DNA from 2 places in the Kitasatospora brasiliensis genome. Region 1 is predicted to be linked to the other one. Evidence: riboswitches for the same ligand, from Rfam matches in the RefSeq annotation. Region 1 holds a riboswitch; the other holds the start of a gene.
What was found. A riboswitch is a leader RNA that binds a small molecule or an ion and turns the genes downstream of it on or off. The one in region 1 is predicted to bind thiamine pyrophosphate.
Positions count from the first base shown of each region.

Region 2: linked by a shared signal. The riboswitch ahead of thiO (glycine oxidase ThiO) and the one ahead of QWJ13_RS09670 (purine-cytosine permease family protein) in region 1 are both predicted to bind thiamine pyrophosphate.

Region 1 is NZ_JAUOOW010000002.1:395,393-406,499, reverse strand. Features, by position in the region: gene QWJ13_RS09700 (EamA family transporter) at 1-1,018, shown strand, start outside; gene QWJ13_RS09695 (pyridoxine/pyridoxamine 5'-phosphate oxidase) at 1,040-1,774, opposite strand; gene QWJ13_RS09690 (FAD-binding oxidoreductase) at 2,499-3,863, opposite strand; gene QWJ13_RS34340 (hypothetical protein) at 3,860-4,300, opposite strand; tRNA gene QWJ13_RS09680 (tRNA-Ser) at 4,430-4,517, opposite strand; gene QWJ13_RS09675 (S1C family serine protease) at 4,581-6,245, opposite strand; TPP riboswitch at 6,607-6,751, shown strand; gene QWJ13_RS09670 (purine-cytosine permease family protein) at 6,744-8,150, shown strand; gene QWJ13_RS09665 (glycerophosphodiester phosphodiesterase) at 8,235-9,059, shown strand; gene QWJ13_RS34285 (ATP-binding protein) at 9,440-9,847, shown strand; gene QWJ13_RS09655 (DUF5926 family protein) at 9,917-10,900, shown strand.
Region 2 is NZ_JAUOOW010000001.1:1,128,848-1,139,954, forward strand. Features, by position in the region: gene QWJ13_RS05125 (phytoene desaturase family protein) at 1-1,027, shown strand, start outside; gene QWJ13_RS05130 (hypothetical protein) at 1,037-1,921, opposite strand; gene metF (methylenetetrahydrofolate reductase [NAD(P)H]) at 2,104-3,018, opposite strand; gene QWJ13_RS05140 (polyprenyl synthetase family protein) at 3,228-4,358, shown strand; gene thiE (thiamine phosphate synthase) at 4,393-5,040, opposite strand; gene QWJ13_RS05150 (Rv2175c family DNA-binding protein) at 5,040-5,405, opposite strand; gene QWJ13_RS05155 (NAD(P)/FAD-dependent oxidoreductase) at 5,448-6,653, opposite strand; TPP riboswitch at 6,788-6,900, shown strand; gene thiO (glycine oxidase ThiO) at 6,904-8,079, shown strand; gene thiS (sulfur carrier protein ThiS) at 8,076-8,300, shown strand; gene QWJ13_RS05170 (thiazole synthase) at 8,304-9,101, shown strand; gene pknB (Stk1 family PASTA domain-containing Ser/Thr kinase) at 9,199-10,977, shown strand; gene QWJ13_RS05180 (molybdopterin-dependent oxidoreductase) at 10,997-11,107, opposite strand, start outside.

The DNA.
Region 1 (11,107 bases):
CGCCGTCGCCGAGGCCCTGGCCATGCCGCCCGGCCCCAAGGGCGAGCCTGCCGGTGAGCGGGGCAGCTGGCGACGAGGTGGGTCGCCCGGTTCCGAGGCGCCACCCGAGATCCACCCCGGCCGGTCCACCGGCCGGTTCGGCAAGATCCTGCGGCGCCCGGAGAGCATCCCGGCGCCGCTTCTCTGTCTGGTCGCGATGTTCCTGGTGCAGACCGGCATCGCCTTCTCCAAGCCGCTGTTCGGCCCGCTCGGGGTCAGCGGCACGACCTTCCTGCGGCTCGGCTTCGCCGCCGTGATCCTGCTCGCCGTCACCCGGCCGAAGCTGCGCGACAAGCGCCCGCGCGACCTCGCCGCGGCCGCGCTGCTCGGCATGGCCTCGGCGGGGATGACCTTCCTGTTCGCCGGCGCGATCGACCGGCTGCCGATGGGCACCGCCGCGACGATCGAGTTCCTCGGCCCGCTCGCGGTCGCCCTGGTCTTCGCCCGGCGCGCCAGCCACCTGCTCTGGGCGCTGCTCGCGGCCGCCGGTGTGGTGCTGCTGACCCTGCTCGGCGAGGGCAGCGACGGCGGCTCCCTCGACCCGGTCGGCCTGCTGTACGCCTTCGGAGCGGCCGCCTGCTACTCCGTGTACATCCTGTTCACCGACAAGGTCGGCGCGACCTTCCAGGGGTTCCAGGGCCTGGCGGTGTCGATGACGGTCGGCGCGCTGACGCTGGCGCCGTTCGGGCTCGGCCAGGCCTGGCACGGGCTGACCGCGCCCGAAGCCTCGCCGCTGGGGCTGCTCGCCGCGGTGGCCGGGGTGTCGCTGCTGCTGCCGGTGCTCCCGTACGCGCTGGAGATGACCGCGCTGCGGCGGATGCCGCAGCGGGTGTTCAGCGTGCTGGTCAGCCTGGAGCCGGCGGTCAGCGCGCTGGTCGGACTGGTGGTGCTGGGCCAGCTGCTGGGCGCGCCGCAGCTGGCCGGGATCGCCTGCGTGGTGGCGGCCAGCATCGGCGCCACGCTGACCGGACGGCGGTAGGCCCCGGCGCCCGCCGGCCCGTTACGGCCAGAGCAGGGTGCGCGACCACTCGGGGGAGCTGACCGGCCCGGTGCGGGTGTAGCGCAGCCGGATGTGCCGGCGCCCGGCGTCGCCCTGCCAGAACTCCACCTCGTGGGCCCACAGGGTGTAGACCGCGTGCCCGGGCGCGACCGCGTCCGGGTGCGTCTCCAGCCGGCGACGGGCGACCGCCACCGCCTCGTCGTACTCGGCGACCGAACCCAGCGGCTCGCTCTGCCGCCCGACCAGCGCACCGACCCGGGCGGCGGGCGAGCGGGTGGCGAACTCGGCGCCGGCGACCAGGTCGGCGGCCCGCTCGACGATGCCGCGCACCCGCACCTGGCGGCCCAGCTGCGGCCAGTAGACGCTCAGCGCGGCGGCCGGGTGGTCGGCGAGCTGGCGGCCCTTGGGGCTGCGGGCGTCCGCGGAGAAGCCCCAGCCGGTGCCGGCCGCGTCGACGTCCCGCAGCACCAGCACCCGGGCGTCCGGCATGCCGTCGCTGTCGACGGTGGAGAGGGTGAAGGCCTGCGGGTCCAGCACCCCGGCGTACAACGCGGTGGCGAGCCAGTCCACGAACAGCGGGCCGGGCTCGGCGGGGGCGCCCTCGTGGTCGAAGGACGGCAGCGGGCGGGCCATCGGCGGGCGGCCGAGCAGCAGTTCGGGGACGGACCGGTGCCCGGGATTCGGTGCAGGCCTGGTCTCGTCCGGGCCGATCAGGCCCTCCTCCTCCGCCGCCATCGCGCACCCTTCCTTCCGATTGCCGCGATCGCCACCCCGGCCGGCCCTCCTGGGCCCGGGCACGTGGGTGCGCTGTCGGAGCGCAACCGTACCGCCGGACGCCGACGGCTCCGGGCGCGGGCCCCCGGACGCACGCGCGGGCGGTGCCGATGTCGGCACCGCCCGCGGGACCGGTGTCGCGGTGACCCTTTCCGCCTGCCGGTCGAATGCTGTTCTGTCGCTGTTCCGTCTGGATGTGACGCGTTGATCGCGGCCACCCACGTCCGACGCCCCCGCCGTTCGTGGTGCCCGGTGCCGTCACCCGGCCTTGCGGTCGCTCAGTCGCCCTCCAAGAAGCCGTTCCGAGAAGTTTTTCATCGTGAAATCTGACATCATCCGTGCCATCGTCGATCAAGGTGGGCAAGGTTCGCCGGCCGGACGAACACCCGCGATCAGTGGCGCCGGAAGACAGCATTCCGCAACAAATCGACAAAGCACTAGCTCGTGCGGCCGATTTCGCCCGTTCGCGTGATGCCCACCCTGGCCGCGGGCAGCGCCGAGGAGGGCCGGCAGCGCCTCACCGAAACCCGCCTGACCTGGCACTTCATCCCGGAGCACAGCACGGCGGCGGCACCCGAACCGCCGGGCGCACCACCCCGGCGCGCACGAACCACGGACACGCCCCCGAAAACGTCGATCACCCTTCCATGTCGACTTTCCGGCGGCGCGCAGATGTCCCTGGGAATCAGATCATCTTGCCGGGGTTCAGAATTCCCAGCGGATCGAAGACCGCCTTCAGCTGCCGTTGCAGGTCCAGCGCCACCGGGCCCAGCTCGCGGGCCAGCCAGTCCCGCTTCAGCAGACCCACCCCGTGCTCCCCGGTGATCGTGCCGCCCAGCTCCAGCCCGAGCGCCATGATCTCGCCGAAGGAGCGCTGGGCGCGGGCCGCCTGCTCCCCGTCCGAGGCGTCGAAGACGACGATCGGATGGGTGTTGCCGTCTCCGGCGTGACTGACCACCCCGATGGTCAGCCCGTGCCGCTCGGCGATCACCGCGACACCGTCCAGCATCTCCGCCAGCCGGGAGCGCGGCACCGCCACGTCATCGATCATCGTGGTGCCCAGCCGCTCCAACGCGGGCAGCGCCAGCCGCCGGGCGGCCAGCAGCAGATCGGACTCCGCCTGGTCCTCGGCCGGCACCACCTCGGTCGCCCCGGCCGCCCGGCACAGCTCCGCGACCCGCGCCAGCCCCTCCTCCCGGTCCGGACCGTCGAAGGCCACCAGCAGCAGCGCCTGGGTGTGCTCCGGCAGCCCCATCTGCCCCAGCTCGTTGACGGCCCGCACCGAGACCGCGTCCATCAGCTCCATCAGCGACGGGCTCAGCCCACGCGCCATCACCTCGCAGACCGCCGCCCCGGCCGTGTCCGCGCTCGGGAACTCCGCCACCAGCGCCAGCTGCGGGGCGGGCGCGGGCCGCAGCGTCAGCACCGCCCGGACCACCACGCCCAGCGTCCCCTCCGAGCCGACGAACAGCCTCGTCAGGTCGTACCCGGCCACGCCCTTCGCGGTGCGGCGGCCGACGGACAGCAGCCGGCCGTCCGCCAGCACCACGTCCAGGCCGATCACGTACTCGCTGGTGACGCCGTACTTCACGCAGCAGAGCCCGCCCGCGCCGGTGCCGATGTTGCCACCGATCGTGCAGGACTCCCAGCTGGACGGGTCCGGCGGGTACGAGAGGCCCAACTCCTCTACAGCACGCGAGAGTTCGGCATTGACCACACCGGGCTCGACCACCGCGATCCGGTTCACCGGATCGATCTCCAGGATCCGGTTCAGCTTCACCAGCGACAGCACGACGCAGCCGTCCACCGCGTTCGCCCCGCCCGACAGGCCCGTTCGGGCCCCCTGCGGCACCACCGGGACGCGCAGCTCGGTCGCCGTGCGCATCACGTGCTGCACCTGCTCGACCGTCTCCGGGAACACCACCACGGCGGGCAGGCCGGCCGCGCAGAAGCCCGCCATGTCGTGGCGGTACGCGGCGGTCACGTCCGGGTCCACCACGACCGCCCCGGCCGGGAGGCCCAGGGCCAGTCGGTCCGTCAGATCACTCATCGCCGCCTCCGCTCGCCACCCGGCCGCCTCCACCTCCGCACTCTGCCCGCCGTCCGGTACCCGGGCAAGTGGGCCTCGGGGTGGTGGAGTGGTGCCGGGGGCGGGCGGAGGCGGGCCGACCGAGGCGGGCCGACCGGGACGGCCTCCGGCACCGGCACCGCGCCATCGCCCTCCGGCGCGTAACTCGCGGCCACCGCCGTCAGTTGGGCCACCCGGACGGACGGCACCGGCTTCACCACGACATCGTGTGCGGGCGTGGTCCCCTCGCTCTCGATCGTCCGGAGCCTCGCCTCCACCCGGGCCAGCCGCAGCTCGTCGGCCGCGATCGCCCCGGCGAGTCGGGCCCGCCGCAGCCGCAGCAGTCCGATCGCGTCGTAGTGGCGCAGCATCCGCACCGGCACCCGGCCGTGGCCGGCGAAGTCTCCGATGTTCACCATGGTGGGACCACTCCGCCCCCTGCCACCGTGTCAGGGTCAGCCCCCGGCCCGCCGCCCCCGGGAGGAAACACCGAGGGCGGGTGCCGAACGATGTCGGCACCCGCCCTGAGCAGGTGGTTCTCCTACCGGCGGAGAGCGTGGGATTCGAACCCACGGTACGGGGTCACCGCACGACAGTTTTCAAGACTGTTCCCTTAGGCCGCTCGGGCAGCTCTCCAGGCGGAGGTCAGCCTAACGGGTCCGGCGGGGTTCGGCGCACACGTTTCGGCGGGGCCGGGCGTCACTGCTGGTCGCCGACGCGCTCGGCCAGGGTGACCTTGGTGGTGAAGGTCTGACCGTTGCGGGTGTACTCGACGTCGACGGTCTCGTTGGGCTTGTGCGTCCAGATCCGGCTGACCAGCGCGGGGCCGTTCTCGATCGGGGCGCCGCCGAGCTTGGTGATGACGTCGCCCGGCTTGAGGCCGGCCTTGTCGGCCGCGCCGCCGGGGGTGACGGCCGGCTGGCCCTGGATGTCCTTGGTCTGGATCTGCGCGCCGTCGCCCTTGTAGTCGTCGTTGCGCAGCACGTCGAGCTTGGCGTAGACCGGCTTGCCGGTCTTGATCAGGGTGTCCGCGACCCACTTGGCCTGGTTGATCGGGATGGCGAAGCCCAGGCCGATGCTGCCGGCCCGGCCGTTGGCGGAGGCGTTGGACTGGATCGCCGAGTTGATGCCGATCACCGCGCCGCCGGAGTCGAGCAGCGGGCCGCCGGAGTTGCCGGGGTTGATCGAGGCGTCGGTCTGGAGGGCGTTCATGTACGAGGCCTGCGCGCCGGTCTCGTCGCCGGAGGCCACCGGGCGGTCCTTGGCGCTGATGATGCCGCTGGTGACGGTGGACTCCAGGCCGTACGGCGCACCGATCGCGACGGTGGCGTCGCCGACGTTGACCTTGTCGGAGTCGGCCAGCGGCAGCGGGGCCAGCTTGCCCTTCGGCGGGTTGTCGATCTTGACCACGGCGACGTCGTAGCCCTCGGCGTGGCCCAGCACCGAGGCGTTGTAGGAGCTGCCGTCGGCGAACTTGACGGTCAGCTTGCCGCCGTTGAGGGTCGGCGCGACCACGTGGTTGTTGGTGAGGATGTGGCCCTCGGTGTCGAAGACGAAGCCGGTGCCGGTGCCCGACTCGCCGTTGCCCTGCGCCTTGATGGTGACGACGCTGGGCAGCGCCTTCTGCGCGATGGCGGCGATCGAGCCGGGGGCGGGCTCGTTCTTCTGGTGGTCGCTGGCCTGGATGGTGGTGCTGCGGTGGTCGTTCGCGGAGGTGATGCTGTCGCCGCGGTTCGCGACGGTCACGCCGAGCGCGCCGCCGGCCAGACCGGCGACCAGGGCGACGGCCGCGAGCATGGCGACCAGGCCGCCGCGCTTCTTGCCCGGCCCGCCGGGGCCGCCGGCGTGGTCGGCCGGGTAGCCGAGCGGGCCCGCCGGGCCGCCGGGGTAGCCCGCGCCGGCGTCCTGGGTGGGGCCCCAGCCGCCGAGCGGCTGACCGGCTCCGAAGGGGTGGTGGCCGTGCGCGGCGGGTGCGGCGCCGTACCCCTCGTGGGCGCCGGCAGCCGGGACGCCGTGGGTCGGGGTGGCGTACGGGTTGCCGGGCGGCGGCAGGACCGGGGCGGCGGCCGGGGCCACCGGGGTCGGCGGGGCGGGCGGCAGGACCGGCGGCGGCGCGTCGATGTAGCCGGTGGCCGGGTCGACGGCCGGCTCCTGGGCGACGGGCGCGGCAGGCGCCGCGGGCGCGACGGGCGGGACGGGCGGGACGGGGGCGGCGGGCGCCTCCGGTGCGGGCACCTTGCCGAAGGCGACGGTGGGCCGGTGCCCGCCCTCCGCCGCAGCAGCACCCTCCGCCGGAGCGCTCTGGACGGCAGCGGCCTCGACCGGTGTACCGGCGTCCGGCTCGGGCACCCGCCGGAAGGCCATGGTCGGCTTGTGCCCGCCCTGAGCGGGGCCGTCGGAAGCGGCCTCAGCCGCTCCCTGGCCGGCGGGCTGCTCCCCCTGCGGCCCGGTGGGCCCAACCTCGCGCTCGGTGCTCACGGACGACCTCCATAGCTGGCAGAACCAAGGACCATAGTTTTTCGCACTGTCGATTCGATTGCCGTAAGGACCCCTCTGAAGAACTCATAAGAATCCTTAGCCGGCCCCGACGGCCACGCCGACCGACACCGGTACCGACGCCGGGAACGACGGCCGAGGCTCCCTCCCCCGCCGGCCGTCCCGCGATGCGGACCGCGCACGGCTCGGCCTTGGGCGTTCGCCCCCGTCCCGGTTAGCCTGTCGCTCCAAACTGAAACGCGGGAGCTTGGACCCACCAGGCTGAGAGTGCGCATGTCGACCGTACGCCACCGGAGTGACGGACGTTCGAGGGGGCGCTGACCGCCGGAACCTGTCCGGGTAATGCCGGCGTAGGGAGTATCGGCCATGCCGCCTGCTTCGCCATCCTCTTCTTCGGGCGCGAACGCGTCCTCGGACGCCCCCACCTCCGCGACCGCCCTCCAGGAGCGCCCCGCGCACGTCGAGGCCCCCCTGGTCCTGGACACCGAACCGCCGCGCACCCTGAGCTTCCGGGACCAGTTCGCGCTCTGGATGAACCTGGGCGTCAGCCTGATCGGCTTCTCCACCGCCGCCACCGTGCTCGGCGCCCGCGGCAGCGAGCTGTCGCTGGCCGCCGCGGTGACCGCGATCGCGATCGGCACGGCGGTCGGCACCGCGATGCTCGGCGTGGCCGCGCTGATCGGCGCCCGCACCGGCGCCCCCGCGATGGCGAACCTGCGCGGGCTGTTCGGCACCCGGCTGTCCTACCTGCCGACGGTGCTGAACATCGTGCAGTGCGTCGGCTGGGGCGTGTTCGAGCTGCTGACCATCGCGGCGAGCGCCCAGACCGTCGCCCACACCAGCGGCCTGCGCTGGCTGTTCGTCCTGCTCGCGGGCGCGCTGACCACCGCGCTGACCATCTGGCCGCTGGGCTCGATCGCGGTGCTGCGCCGGTTCGTGGCCGGGGCGGTCGCGGTGGCGATGGTGTACTTCACCGTCCAGCTGGGCCGCCAGGGCGTGCCGGACCCTGGCGCGGGCAACTGGCACGGCTTCCTCGGCGCCACCGACGCGATGATCGCGGTGTCGATCTCCTTCGTCCCGCTGGCCGCCGACTACACCCGGCACTCCCGCACCCCGCGCTCGGCGTTCTGGGGCAGCTTCTCCGGCTACACGCTCGCCCAGGTCTGGTGCTACGTGCTCGGCCTGATGGCGCTGCTGCAGTCGGACGGCGACCCGAACCGGATCTTCGACTCCTTCCTCGGGGTCTGGGCCGGCTGGCTGTTCCTGCTGGTGCTGGTGCTGCGCGAGACGGACCAGTCCTTCGCCAACGTGTACTCGACCGCGATGTCGGTGCAGAACCTGCTGCCGAAGGTGGACCGCCGGGTGCTCTCCGGCGCGATCGGCGCCCTGACCACCGTGCTGGCGCTCCAGATCGACGAGTTCACCGACACCTACTACGGCTTCCTCGGCCTGATCGGCTCGGTCTTCGTGCCGCTGCTGGCGGTGCTCGCCGTCGACTACTTCCTCGGCGCCGGACGGCACGGCTGGAACCTCTCCGCCGAGGCGCCGTCCCGCTGGCTGATGCTGCTGCCGTGGGCGCTGGGCTTCGCGGTCTACCAGTTCATCGCGCCGACCCAGGTGGCCGGCTGGTGGACGGACTTCTGGACCTCCGCCCAGGAGACGCTGCACTTCACCCCGCAGGAGTGGACCTCCGCCTCGCTGTTCGCCTTCCTGGTGCCGGCCCTGGTCACCTGGGCGCTCACCCCGCTCAGCCGCCGCGCCGTTCGCGCCTGAGACGACCGGAGAACAGCGAAGACGGCCCCACAGGTTGGGGCCGTCTTCGTCCGCGCGTCACCTGCGCCGCCTATCGTGGGGCCCGTGACCAGCCCAGACCTGTCCTCGGCGGCGGCGCGCACCGCGCCGCCCGTCCAGGTGATCGCCCACCGCGGTTCCTCCCACGCCCTGCCCGAGCACACCCTCGCGGCCTACCGGCGCGCGCTCGACGAGGGCGCCGACGCGCTGGAGTGCGATGTCCGGGTCACCGCCGACGGCGCGCTGGTCTGCGTGCACGACCGCCGGATCGGACGGGTCTCCAACGGCCAGGGCACCGTCTCGGCGATGACCCTCGCCGAGCTGGAGGCGTACGACTTCGGCGCCTGGAAGACCGGCCGCCCCAGCACCGACCCGGAGCTGCGCGGCGTGCTGCGGCTGGAGCGCCTGCTGGAGCTGGTGGTGGAGTGCGGCCGCCCGGTGGACCTGGCGATCGAGACCAAGCACCCGGTGCGCTTCCGCGGCCGGGTGGAGGCCGAGCTGCTGCGCACCCTGGAGCGGTTCAAGATCGGCGCGACCCGGGAGGGCGACCGCCCGACCGCCCGGATCATGAGCTTCTCCTCGATCGCGCTGAACCGGGTGGCCGCCGCCGCGCCGGAGTACCGGAGGGTCTTCCTCTTCGAGCGGCCGCTGCCGCTGCTCGGCCGGCTGCGCGAGGGCTCGCCGCTGCCGGGCGGGGCGCGGATCGCCGGCCCGGGCATCGAACTGGTGCGGGCCCGGCCGCGGCTGGTGACCCGGCTGCGCGAGCTGGGGCACCAGGTGCACGTGTGGACGGTGGACGAGCCGGCCGACGTCGAGCTCTGCCTGGAGCTCGGGGTGTCCGCGATCATCACCAACCGGCCCGCGGAGGTGCTGGCCCAGCTCGGCCGGTGATCCCTGATCTGATCACTCTGGTCGGCAGTCAAACCTTCCTTGCGCGATATTGCCGGAATTCTTTCACCTGGGCGACAGAGGGTGAGCGCGGAATGACCTGATGTCGACCGTCGGTTGCCGCACTCGAAATGAGCCCGTGGGATCGTCCGGTGCTCGTTTCCGACGCATTACCAAGGGGCATCTCTCCCTCGGCAAACGCTGAAGGAGGTCCGGGGGTGGCGTTGATGGTGGCGCGTGAAGTGCCGACTTCATCGACCATGGCAGTGCCGCACGGCCCAGCGAGTGTCGGGGTCGCGCGGCGCCGACTGCGTCGAGATCTGGGTGACCGGCAGATACCGGAACCGGTCATCGATGATGCCGTTCTGATCCTTTCCGAACTGTTGAGCAACGCCTGTCGCTACGCCCGTCCGCTCGGCCCGCTGCCGGCCCTGGGCCGCAGCGCCCGGGCCGAGGTGCTCGGGCAGGTGCTGGTCGGTGTCCCGTCCGGGGCGCACCCCGCGCCCGCCGACCGGAAGTCCGCCGAGCCGGACGGCGGGGTGCTGGTCCGCTGGCAGATGCACGCCGACGGGGTGCTCACCCTGGAGGTCACCGACGGCGGATCGGCCACCCGGCCGCTGCCCGCGAGCCCGTCGCTGACCTCGCGCGGCGGCCGCGGCCTGAGCATCGTCGACCAGCTGGCCAGCGACTGGGGCGTGCGCGACGCCCCCGGCGAGGTCACGGTCTGGGCGGCGCTGCCCGCCCGGGCCCGGCACGCCCGGCGCACCGGAGGCGATGCCCGTAGCGCGTGAGCCGGGCTCGGGAAATGTGTCGTTAGGCTTCCCGGGACACAGGACCACCGTTCCCGGGAGAGCCGCAGCATGGGCAAGAAGGCCGCCAAGAAGGCGCCGCAGCGCCAGTCCACCACCGCCGTCACGGGCGAGATCCCCGTGGTCGGGGCCCGCGAGGACTGCCCCTGCGGCTCGGGCCGTCGGTACAAGGCGTGTCACGGCCGGGAGGCCGCGCACGCGGTGCAGGAGCTGGTGCACCGCCCGTTCGAGGGCCTGCCGGGCGAGGCCGACTGGGTGGCGCTGCGCGAGCTGGTGCCCGCCGCCACGGTGCCGCTGGCGCTGGCCGCCGGGGTGGCCGAGGGCGCGAGCGGTGACGTCCCGTCGGTGACCCTGGCCACCGTGCTGCCGCTGGCCTGGCCGGCCCTGCGCCGCCAGGACGGCTCGATCCTGCTCGGTCTCCAGACCCAGTCCTCCTCCGGCGACCTCAGCCGCGACCTCGCGGACGCCCTGGAGCTGGCCCTGGCCACCGAGCCGGGCAGCCCGGTGCCGGCCCGCCGGACCGTCCCGGGCGGGCGCCGCCTCCAGGACCTGCTGGACACCACCGCCGCGTTCACGCCCGCCGTGCACACCGGCTTCGAGTTCTGGCTGGAGGACGCCGAGTCCGCCACGGGCGAGGTCGCCGCCTCGCTGGAGCGCGCCAACGCCTCGGCCATCCCGACCGAGAAGCTCGCCAGTGTGGACGCCGCGTACTGGTGCGGCACCCCGGACAAGAACCACCTGCGCTGGGTGATGACCGTGCCGGAGGAGCAGCTGCTGGACGCGCTGGCCCGGCTGAACGCGGCCGGCGAGGCCTCGCTCGGCGCGGACACCCGCCTGGTCGGCTCGTTCCGCGCGCACGGTCTGACCGTCCCGGTGTGGGACCTCCCGCTCGCCATGACCGCCGCCGACTGCGAGAAGCCGGCCGCCGAGTTCGCCCAGCGGCTCGCCTCCGTGCTCGCCGACGGGACCCCGCTGACCGCCGAGGAGCGGCGCGCCCGCGCGAACCTGGTGAACCGTCAGGTCACCCTGAACTAAAGCGCTCGGGATCCGCGTGATACGCGTCACACTGTCGCGGTGAACGCGCAATTTCCGGGCGTGCAGGGCGTCTTGGAAATTGGCGTGGACGCGGATCCTTGTTACTGTCTAAAGAGTCCGGCCGCTGGTGCATCCCCCGTCGCCAGCGGTCGGATCTTTTGCTTTCCGGGGCGACTTGACGCAGTGCCCTGACGGAACACCCGGCGG
Region 2 (11,107 bases), on a different contig from region 1:
TCCGTACCCCGTGCCGCCGCGCACCGGACTGGCCCGGCTGCGCCGCCCCCGCCCGTGGAGCCTGGGCGACGTGGCCCGGTCGCAGCTCGGCGGCCACCCCGGCCTGACCGCCCTGCTGGGCGAGCCCGCGCTGCGGCACGGCATCTCGCCGAGCCTGGCGCCCGCCGGGGCCACCGTGCTGCCGTACATGGAGCAGTCCTTCGGCGTCTGGTACGTCCGGGGCGGCATGCGCGCCCTCGCCGACGCGGTGTACCGGCGCTGCGAGCTGCGCAAGGTCGAGTTCCGCTTCGAGACGCCCGTCACCCGGGTGGTCGTGGCGAACGGCCGGGCGGCCGGGGTCGAGACGGCGGACGGCCGGATCGACGCGGACCTGGTGGTCTCCGCGATCGACACCGACGTGCTGTTCGGCCGTGGCATCGCCGAGTGGCCGGGGCTGCCGGCCGACCAGTGGGAGCCGTTCGAGGTGCCCGGCCGGTTCAGCGTGCTGCTCGCGCTGCGCGGGCCCCGGCCCGAGGGCACGGTGCACCGGACGGTGGTGCACGCGGCCGACCCGGCCGCCGAGGCGAACGCCCTCACCCTCTCCGAACCGCCCTGCGAGCGCCCCACCGTGCAGGTGCTGCGCCCGGACGACCCGACGCTGCGCCCCGACGACGCGCACGAGAGCGTGGTGCTGACGGCGACCGTCCCGGCCCAGGAGGAGGACGTCGACTGGACCGCCCCCGGGTTCGCCGACCGCTACGCCGACCAGTTGCTCGCCCACGTCGACGCGGCTGGTCTGGGCCTGCGCGACCGGGTGCTCTGGCGGGTCGTGCGCACCCCGGAGGACACCCGCCGGGAGACCGGCGCGGTGTTCGGATCCGTCCCCCGCCCGGCCCTGGCCGGCTCCTCGGGCCAGTGGCTGCACGCGGCCAACGAGTCCGCCGTCCCCGGCCTCTACCTGGTCGGTGGCAACGCCCACCCCGGCGGCGGCCTCGCCCGCGTCGGCATGTCGGCCTGCATCACCGCCGGGCTGATCGGCCCGGCCTAGGATCCGTCGTCAGCCCTGGTGCCAGGTGTTCTGCTGCTGGTAGCCGTAGTTCTGGTCGTACATCGGCTGCTGCGGGATGCCCTGGACCTGGGGGTCCGGCTGGTCGGGCTGCGGCTGCCAGTGCTGCTGCTGTTGGGCGTTCGGGTCCCAGGGCTGCTGGGGCTGCTGGTGCTGGGGCTGCTGGTAGCCCGCGTACGGGTCCTGGGGCTGCTGCTGGTAGCCGCCGTACGGGTCCTGCTGCTGGTGCTGGGGGTAGCCGTCGTAGGGCTGCTGGTCGTAGGAGAAGGCGGGCTGCTGCTCGGTCTGCCACTGCTGCTGGTCGTAGCCGGCCTGGTAGGCGGCGGCGTACGGGTCCTGGGGCTGCTGCTGCGGCTGCTGCTCGTAGTACCCGGGGGCGTAGACGCCGTCCTGGGCGAGCTCGTGCATCTCGAAGGCGGCGGTCTGCTCGACCTCCGGCACCGCGTCGGGCATCGGCACCGGCACCGCGGCGGGGGCCGGGGCCGGGGTCTCCTCGACGGCGCTGACCTCGCCGACCCGCTCCTCGGCGGCGGCGACGGCCGCGACCGCGGCGGCGCCGCCGGTGAGGGCGCCGAGCAGCGGCACCTTGGCGAGCGGGCCGGGCAGGCTGCCGTCGGGCTTGCGCAGGGACCAGCCGGCCTGGTAGCCGCGCTTGACCGAGAGGGTGACGAAGGTCTGGCCGACCGCGAACAGCGCGGCGCCGGCCCCGATCACCACGACCGATCCGATGCTCATCCCGGCGGCCACCCCGAGGAAGCCCGCCAGGGCCAGGATCCGCCAGTGCAACGGCGCCCGGTTCTGGAACAGCACCTCCGCGAGCAGCCAGAGCGCCACCACCGCCAACGCGGCGCACAGCAGCAGGTATCCGATGCCCATCCGCCCGCTACCTCCAGTCGCGTGCCCGCGCGTGTCCACCGCGCGTGTGCGGCGACTGTACCGGTTCAACGGCCGGGGTACCGCATCGCGTTCCCGCCACCCCGAACGCGGCCCCGACCGCCGGCCGCACACGACCGAGCCCGCCACCGTCGCCACGGTGACGGGCTCGTGAACGGCCGGCGTCAGCGCCGGTGCAGCCCCAGGTTCTGGTAGATCTCCAGCGTCGCCGTCGAGTGGTTCAGCGTGATGAAGTGCAGACCGGGCGCGCCCTCGGCGAGCAGCCGTTCGGCCATCGCCGTGGCGTGCTCCATGCCGATGGCCCGCAGCGCCGCCGGGTCGTCGATGGCCGCCCGCAGCCGGGCCTCCAGGTCGACGGGGAAGGCCGATCCGCTGAGCTGCGGGAAGCGCTCCAGCTGCTTGGCGTTGGTGACCGGCATGATCTCCGGGATGATCGGCGTCTCGCAGCCGGCGGCCGTCACCCGGTCGCGCAGCCGCAGGTAGTCGTCCACCTCGAAGAACATCTGGGTGATCGCGTAGTCGGCCCCGGAGCGGATCTTCGCCACGAAGTGCCGGATGTCCTCGTCCCAGTCGGTCGAGCGCGGGTGCATGTTCGGCGAGGCCGCGACGCCGACGCAGAAGTCGCCGATGCCCTTGATCAGCTCCACCAGCTCGTACGCGTAGGTGACGCCGTCCGGGTGCTTGACCCATTCACCCATCGGGTCGCCGGGCGGGTCGCCGCGGACCGCGAGGACGTTGCGCACGCCCTGGTCGGCGTACTGGCCGATGATGTTGCGCAGCTCCGCGACCGAGTGGTCCACCGCGGTGAGGTGGGCGACCGGGGTCAGCGTGGTCTCGGTGGCGATCCGGCCGACCATGTTGACGGTGCGCTCGCGAGAGGAGCCCCCCGCGCCGTACGTCATGCAGACGAAGTTGGGGTCGAGCGGTTCGAGCCGGCGGATGGCGTCCCAGAGCTTCTGCTCGCCGACCTCGGTGCGCGGCGGCATGAACTCGAAGGAGAAGGAGCGCTTGCCGGCAGCCAGGAGTTCGCGCACCGTCAGTGCGCGATCCGTTCTCGTCGAAGCGATTCCGAGTGCCATGATGGAAGGCTATCGGGGGTTCGGAGGGGTCGGAGAGTCGATTCCAATTATTGAGACAACGGGTGGACGGCGTTCCGGTTCGCCCTGAATGACTCCAGGATGCCCCCCGGAGGTCTCCCCCGCCGCCACTCCGGCAGGGCCGCTCGCACATCCGTTCCCGGCCGCCCCGCTAGGCTTGCCGCACCCCAGAGAACCCGCGGAGCCCCATCGTGACCTCGCCCAGCACCCGGCCGGCCGACCCCAGCGCGACCAACCCCATGGACGCGGAGGACGTCCGCACCCGCGTCAACGCCGCGCTCGCCTCGTTCATGGACGAGCAGTCCGTGCTGCTCGGCAAGATCTCGCCCCAGCTGGTCCCCGCCGCCGACGCGCTGCGCGACTTCCTGCTGGACGGCGGCAAGCGGCTGCGCCCGGCCTTCTGCTACTGGGGCTGGCGCGGCGCCGGCGGCCCGGCCGGCGGCGCCACCGGCGAGGCGATCGCCAACGCGGCCGCCGCCCTGGAGCTGCTCCAGGCGAGCGCCCTGGTGCACGACGACCTGATGGACCGCAGCGACACCCGCCGCGGCCTGCCCTCCGTCCACCGCCGCTTCGAGGCGCTGCACCGCGACAGCGGCTGGCGCGGCGACCGCGAGCAGTACGGCACCTCGGCCGCGGTGCTGCTCGGCGACCTGCTGCTGATCTGGTGCGACGAGCTGTTCCTGCGCTCCGGTCTGGAGCCGGCCGCCGTGCTGGCCGCCAAGCCGGTGTTCGACCTGATGCGCACCGAGGTCATGGTCGGCCAGTACCTGGACGTGCTGGAGCCGGTGGCCGGCGACTCGACCGACGAGGGCGCGCTGGACCGCGCGCAGACCGTGCTGCACTACAAGTCGGCCAAGTACACCATCGAGCGGCCGCTCCAGGTCGGGGCGCTGCTGGCCGGCGCCGGGCCGGAGCTGGTCGAGGCGTACGGGGCGTTCGGGCTGCCGCTGGGCGAGGCCTTCCAGCTGCGCGACGACCTGCTCGGCGTCTTCGGGGACCCCGCCGTCACCGGCAAGCCGGCCGGGGACGACCTGCGCGAGGGCAAGCGCACCCTGCTGATCGCCCACGCGATGCGGGGCCTGTCGGCCGCCGACGCCCGACACCTGGACGAGCGGCTCGGCGCGCCGGACCTGGCCGGCCCGGAGGTCGCCGGGCTGCGCGAGCTGGTCGCCCGCAGCGGGGCTCCCGAGCTGGTGGAACGCCGGATCGACGAGCTGATGCGCCAGTCGCTGGCCGCGCTGGAGGCGGCGCCGCTGGCCGACGAGCAGGCCCGGACGGTGCTGCTGGCGCTGGCCGAGGCCGCCACCGTCCGCAAGTACTGACGGACGGCGACGGCCTGCGGTCCGGGGCAGCCGGTCAGGCCGCCGCGCGCACCCGGCGGGCGAGCTCGGCGGCGGCCGCCCGCGGGTCCTCCGCGGCGGTGATGGCCCGCACCACGACGATCCGGCGGGCACCGGCGGCCAGCACCTCGTCCAGGTTGCCGAGGTCGATCCCGCCGATCGCGAACCACGGCCGGTCGGTGGTCTGCTTCGCCGCGTACGAGACCAGGCCGAGGCCCGGCGCCGGGCGGCCCGGCTTGGTCGGGGTCGGCCAGACCGGGCCGGTGCAGAAGTAGTCCACGCCGGGCTCGGCGATCGCCGCGTCCACCTCGGACTCGGCGTGGCAGGACCGGCCGATCAGCACGTCCTCGCCGAGGATCGCCCGGGCGGCCGGCACCGGCAGGTCGTCCTGGCCCAGGTGCAGCACGTCCGGCCGGGCCGCGTGGGCGACGTCGGCGCGGTCGTTGACGGCCAGCAGCTTGCCGTGCCGGCGGCAGGCGTCGGCGAAGACCTCCAGGGCCGCCAGCTCCTGCTTGGCCTCCAGGCCCTTGTCGCGCAGCTGGACGATGTCCACCCCGCCCGCCAGCGCCGCGTCCAGGAACTCGGCGAGGTCGCCCTGCTCACGACGGGCGTCGGTGCACAGGTAGAGCCGGGCGTCGGCAAGCCCGGCGCGGGGGCCGGTCATCACAGCGCCATGGCCTGGGCGCGGCGCTTGACCTCGGTGGCCCGGTTCTCCCACAGCGCCTGGATCGGGCTGCCCGGCAGCGACTCGTCCTCGGTGAACATCCACTCGATGATCTCGTTGTCGGAGAAGCCGCTGTCCCGCAGCACGGTCAGCAGGCCGATCAGGTGCTTGACCGGGCCGTCGTCGTCGATGAACGCCGCCGGGACCTGAAGGGACTTGTTGGGACCGCGACGAACCGCGATCAGGTCACCCTTCTTGACCATGTTGCGGACCTCGGTGACCAGCACGCCCCACCGTTCGGAGATGTCGGGCAGGTACAGCCACTCGGGGACCAGGGCTTCAGTCTTGGCATTGATCTCACTCACGGCACCAGACTGCCACCTCGACGGCCCCCCGCGCACACGGCCCTACGCCGCGGCCGCCTTCAGGGGCACCGAAGGGTCGGCCGCGCGGGCCGGGTCCAGCACGGTGCCGGCCTCGATCAGCTTCCGTCCCTGGGCCAGGTCGCGCGGGCGGTCCACGGTCAGCAGCGCGCTCGGCACCCCGTCGCGCAGCCAGAGCACCGACCAGGCGGCGTCCTTCGGGCCGCCGCGCCAGAGCAGCTCGTCGCCCTCGGCGTGCCGGCCGGCGTACTGGACCATCCGCCCGAACTGCTCGGACCAGAAGTACGGCACCGGGTCGTACGCCGGGGCGTCCGCGCCCAGCAGGGTGGCGGCCGCGGCCTCGCCGGACTTCAGGGCGTGGTCCCAGTGCTGGACGGCCAGCCGGGCGCCGGCCCGGGCCGAGGGGTAGCTGACGCAGTCGCCGACCGCGAGGACGCCGGGCACGGAGGTGCGCAGCCGCCCGTCCACGACGACCGCGCCGGTCGCGTCCAGCTCGACACCGGTGCCGGCCAGCCAGCCGGTCGCGGGGCGGGCTCCGATGCCCACCACCACCTCGTCGGCGGGCAGGTGCGAGCCGTCCGCCAGCAGCACCGCGCCGGGCTCGACGGCGGCCACGCCGACGCCGCAGCGCAGGTCGACCCCGGCCTCGGCGTACCAGGCGGCCATCGCCGAACCGAGCTCCGTCGGCAGCGCGCCGGGCAGCGGCGCCGGGCCGGCCTCGACCACCGTCACCTCGCAGCCGGCCTCGCGGGCCGCGGTGGACACCTCGGCGCCGATCCAGCCCGCGCCGACCAGCACCAGCCGCAGCCCGGGGCGCAGCAGGGCGCGCAGCGCCAGGGCGTCGTCCACGGTGTGCAGCAGGTGCGCCCGCTCGGCGCCGGGCAGGGCGCGCGGGACGGCGCCGGTGGCGATCACCAGCGAGCCGTAGGGGAGGTCACCGGCGTCGGTGTGCAGCACGCCGGGGGTGAGGCCGGTGGCGCGGCGGCCGGTGAGCAGCTCGATGTCGAGCTGCTGGTAGTCGATGCCCAGGGTGGTGGAGTCGGCCTTGCCGAGCAGCACGTCCTTGGAGAGCGGCGGGCGGTCGTACGGCGCGTGCGGCTCCTCGCCGACCAGTGCGATCCGCCCCTCCCAGCCGCCCTGCCGCAGCTTGAGGGCGCACTGCGCCCCGGCCAGCCCGGCTCCGACAACGACCACCTGATCCGTCACGCTCAGCTCTGCCACGCCCGTCACTGTACTCAGCGGCACACGGGCGGTCGCTCCCCAGTCCACCCCTACGCCGGCGGCCTCCGGCCGGGAGCGCCGGACGAGGACGGGTCCGGGGCCTGGACGGGCCTTCGGGTGGGGCGGGGCCCGGCGTTAAGGTGGGAGCACCACACGGGAGCCCGGCGAACCGGGCTGAGAGGCGGGCTGACACGGCCCGCGACCGTCCGAACCTGATCCGGGTCATACCGGCGAAGGGAGAAGAGCAGCCTTGTCACGCTTGCCCTCAGGCAGCCACCCCGACGTCCTGGTGATCGGCGGGGGCATCATCGGCCTCGCCGTCGCCTGGCGCACCGCCCGGCGCGGGCTGCGGAACGTGATCGTGGTCGACCCCGAGCACGGCCACGGCGCCGCCGGGGTCGCGGCCGGGATGCTCGCCCCGGTCACCGAGCTCCAGTACGGCGAGGAGCCGCTGCTGCGCCTCGGCATGGCCTCCAACGAGCGGTACCAGGGCTTCGCCGCCGAGCTCACCGAGGCGAGCGGCGGCCTGGACACCGGTTACCGCCGCTGCGGCACGATCGCCGTCGCCCAGGACTCCGACGACCGCGCGGAGCTGCGCGAACTGCACGCCTTCCACCGGCGCCTCGGCCTGGACTCGACCTGGCTGACCGGCCGGGAGGCCCGCAAGCTGGAGCCGATGCTCGCCCCCGGTGTGCGTGGCGGCCTGCACGTCGCCGACGACCACCAGGTCGACCCGCGCCGTCTGCTGGTCGCCCTGTCCGCCGCCTGCGAGCGCGCGGGCGTCCTGCTCCACCGCGCCGAGGCCGTCGAGCTGCTGGTCGAGGACGGCCGGGCGACCGGCGCCCGGCTTAGCACCGGCGAGACCGTGAGCGCCGGGCAGGTCCTCCTCGCCGCCGGCCCGCACAGCCACCGGCTGCCCGGACTGCCGGAGGGCGTGCTGCCCGCGATCCGTCCGGTGAAGGGCCAGATCCTGCGGCTGCGCGTGCCGGACGCCTACCGGCCGTTCCTGTCCCGCAACGTCCGCGCGGTCGTCCGCGGCCGGCACCTGTACGTCGTTCCGCGCGAGAACGGCGAGCTGGTGGTCGGCGCGACCACCGAGGAGCAGGGCTACGACACCACCGTCACCGCCGGAGGGGTTTACGAACTCCTGCGTGACGCCCACGAGTTGATCCCGGGCATCACCGAACTCCCGCTGGTGGAGACCGCGGCGGGCCTGCGCCCCGGCTCGCCGGACAACGCCCCGCTCCTGGGCCCGACTTCACTGCCCGGCCTGGTCGCCGCCACCGGCCACTACCGCAACGGCGTGCTGCTCACCCCGGTGACCGCCGACCTGCTCTCCGAGTACCTGACCACCGGCGAACTCCCGGATCCGGCACAGCCGTTCACCCCCACCCGGTTCTCCCCCGCCCGCCTCAGCACGAAGGCCTCCGCATGACCGAGATCGCCCTGAACGAGATCACCCTGACCGTCAACGGCGAGCCCCGCCGGGTGCCCGCCGCGACCACCCTCGCCGAGCTGGTGGCCACCGTCAGCGCCGCCCCCACCGGTGTCGCCGCCGCCCTCAACGAGGCCGTGGTGCCGCGCAGTTCATGGTCCGGGACGGCGCTGAGCGCCGGCGACCGGATCGAGATCCTCACCGCCGTCCAGGGAGGCTGAACCATGGCCGACGACCTCCTCACCATCGCCGGGACGACCTTCTCCTCCCGGCTGATCATGGGCACCGGCGGCGCCCCCAGCCTGGAGGTCCTGGAGCGCGCCCTGCTCGCCTCCGGCACCGAGCTGACCACGGTCGCGATGCGCCGGGTCGACGCCTCCACCCAGGGCTCCGTCCTGGACGTGCTGACCCGCAACGGCATCCGCGTGCTGCCCAACACGGCCGGCTGCTTCACCGCCGGCGAGGCCGTACTGACCGCCCGGCTGGCCCGCGAGGCGCTCGGCACCGACTGGGTGAAGCTGGAGGTGATCGCCGACGAGCGCACCCTGCTGCCGGACCCGATCGAGCTGCTGGACGCCGCCGAGACCCTGGTCGACGACGGCTTCACCGTGCTGCCGTACACCAATGACGACCCGGTGCTGGCGCGCAAGCTGGAGGACGTCGGCTGCGCGGCCATCATGCCGCTGGGCTCGCCGATCGGTTCGGGCCTGGGCATCCGCAACCCGCACAACTTCCAGCTGATCGTGGAGAGCGCGGGCGTCCCGGTGGTGCTGGACGCGGGCGCCGGCACCGCCTCCGACGTCGCGCTGGCGATGGAGCTGGGCTGCTCCGCGGTGATGCTCGCCTCCGCGGTGACCCGCGCTCAGGACCCGGTGCTGATGGCCGAGGCGATGCGGCACGCCGCCGAGGCGGGCCGCCTCGCCCACCGGGCCGGCCGCATCCCGCGCCGCTTCCACGCCGAGGCCTCCTCCGCGATGGCCGGCCGCGCCGACCTGGACACCCGGGAGCACCCCGCGTTCTGACCCCGGGCCCGTGTCACAAGCCGGGCACAGCCGGGCCCGGAGGCGGTGTCCTCCGGGCCCGGCCCGGCGCTTCGCCACTACAATCGCCCAGGTGGACATGGCACTGCACGACCCCCTGATCGGTTCCCTGCTCGACAACCGGTACCGGGTCGAGCAGCGGATCGCGACCGGCGGGATGTCCACCGTCTACAAGGGCACCGACACCCGCCTGGACCGGGTGGTCGCGCTCAAGGTGATGCATCCCTCACTGGCCGGCGACGAGGGCTTCACCGCCCGCTTCATCCGCGAGGCCAAGGCCGTCGCCAAGCTCACCCACCCCAACGTGGTCAACGTCTTCGACCAGGGCGCCGACGGCGGCCATGTCTTCCTGGCCATGGAGTACGTGCCCGGCCGCACCCTGCGCGACCTGCTGCGCGACCGCGGCGCGCTGTCCGTCCGGGCCGCGCTGGACGTGCTGGAGCCGGTGCTCGCCGCGCTCGGCGCCGCCCACCGGGCCGGGCTGGTGCACCGCGACGTCAAGCCGGAGAACGTGCTGATCACCGAGGGCGGCCTGGTCAAGGTCGCCGACTTCGGCCTGGTCCGGGTGCTCGGCGCCGGCGACGGCGCGCCCACCTCGACCACCACCGCCACCGGCGGCACGGTCATGGGCACCGTCTCCTACCTGGCTCCCGAGCAGATCCTCCCGGACGCCCCCACCGACCAGCGGGTGGACGTCTACGCGGCCGGCATCCTGCTGTACGAGATGCTCACCGGCCACCGCCCGCACACCGGCGACAACCCCGTCCAGGTCATGTACAAGCACCTGCACGAGGACGTCCCGGCCCCCTCGCTGGTCGCCCCCGCCGTCGCCCCCGCGCTGGACGCGATCGTGGCCGGCGCCTGCGCCCGAGCCGCCGACGCCCGCCCGTACGACGCGGTGGAGCTGCTCGCCGCCCTCCAGCGGGTGCGCCGCACCCTCACCCCGGCCGAGCTGGACGCCGAACCGCCGGCCTCCACCCGGCCCAGCCCGCGCTACCCGACCAGCGAGCCGACCTCGGTGATCCAGCCGCTGCCGCGGCCCGCCGAGGCCCCGCCGACGGAGCGCACCAGCGTCCTGGACATGCCGCCGGAGCTGATGGACCAGCTGCTCACCGAGCCCCGCCCGTACGACGAGCCGGCCCCGGTGCGCCGGCGCCGGCCGAACCCGCTGCGCCGCCTCCCGCGCAAGCCGCTGATCTGGACGGCCGCGGCGACCGCCCTGGTGCTGACGATCGGCGGCGTCACCTACGGGATCTCCGAGGGGCTGTACGGCTCGGTGCCCAGCGTGCTCGGCGTGGACCGGGCGCAGGCGCAGCGGGTCCTGGACCAGCAGGGCCTGCACGGGAAGTTCGTCGAGGCGTTCAGCGAGTCCGTCCCGGCCGGCCAGGTGATCTCCTCCGACCCCGGGGTGGGCGCGCGCACCCGCAAGAGCGACAGCGTGACCGTCACCGTCTCCAAGGGCCCCAAGCGGATCGCGGTGCCGGACCTGGTCGGCAAGAGCGCCGCCGACGCCGCCACGGCGCTGGCCGGCGCCCAGCTGACCAAGGGCGGCGTGACCGAGACCTACGACGACACGGTGCCCGAGGGCTCGGTGATCAGCACCTCGCCCGCGGCCGGGCAGCTGTTGCAGGAGAACAGCTCGGTCTCGCTGGTGGTCAGCAAGGGCATGGTAGCCGTCCCGAACGTCACCGGGATGAGCAAGGACGAGGCGCAGAAGACGCTCCAGGCGGCCGGCTTCATCATGCAGACCAGCGGCTGGGACGTGTTCGGCGCGGTGACCTCCTCCGGCCAGTCGCCGGCGGCGGGCGAGCGGCGGCCGCAGCGCACCGTGGTGACCGTGAAGTTCTCGCTGTTCTAGAAGCTCCGGCCGGGCCCGGTCAGCGCAGCGGCCCGTCGCCGGGCTCCTCCTGGTAGGAGTAGCGCTGCTCGCGCCAGGGGTCGGCGAGGTTGTGGTAGCCGCGCTCCTCCCAGAAGCCGCGCCGGTCGGC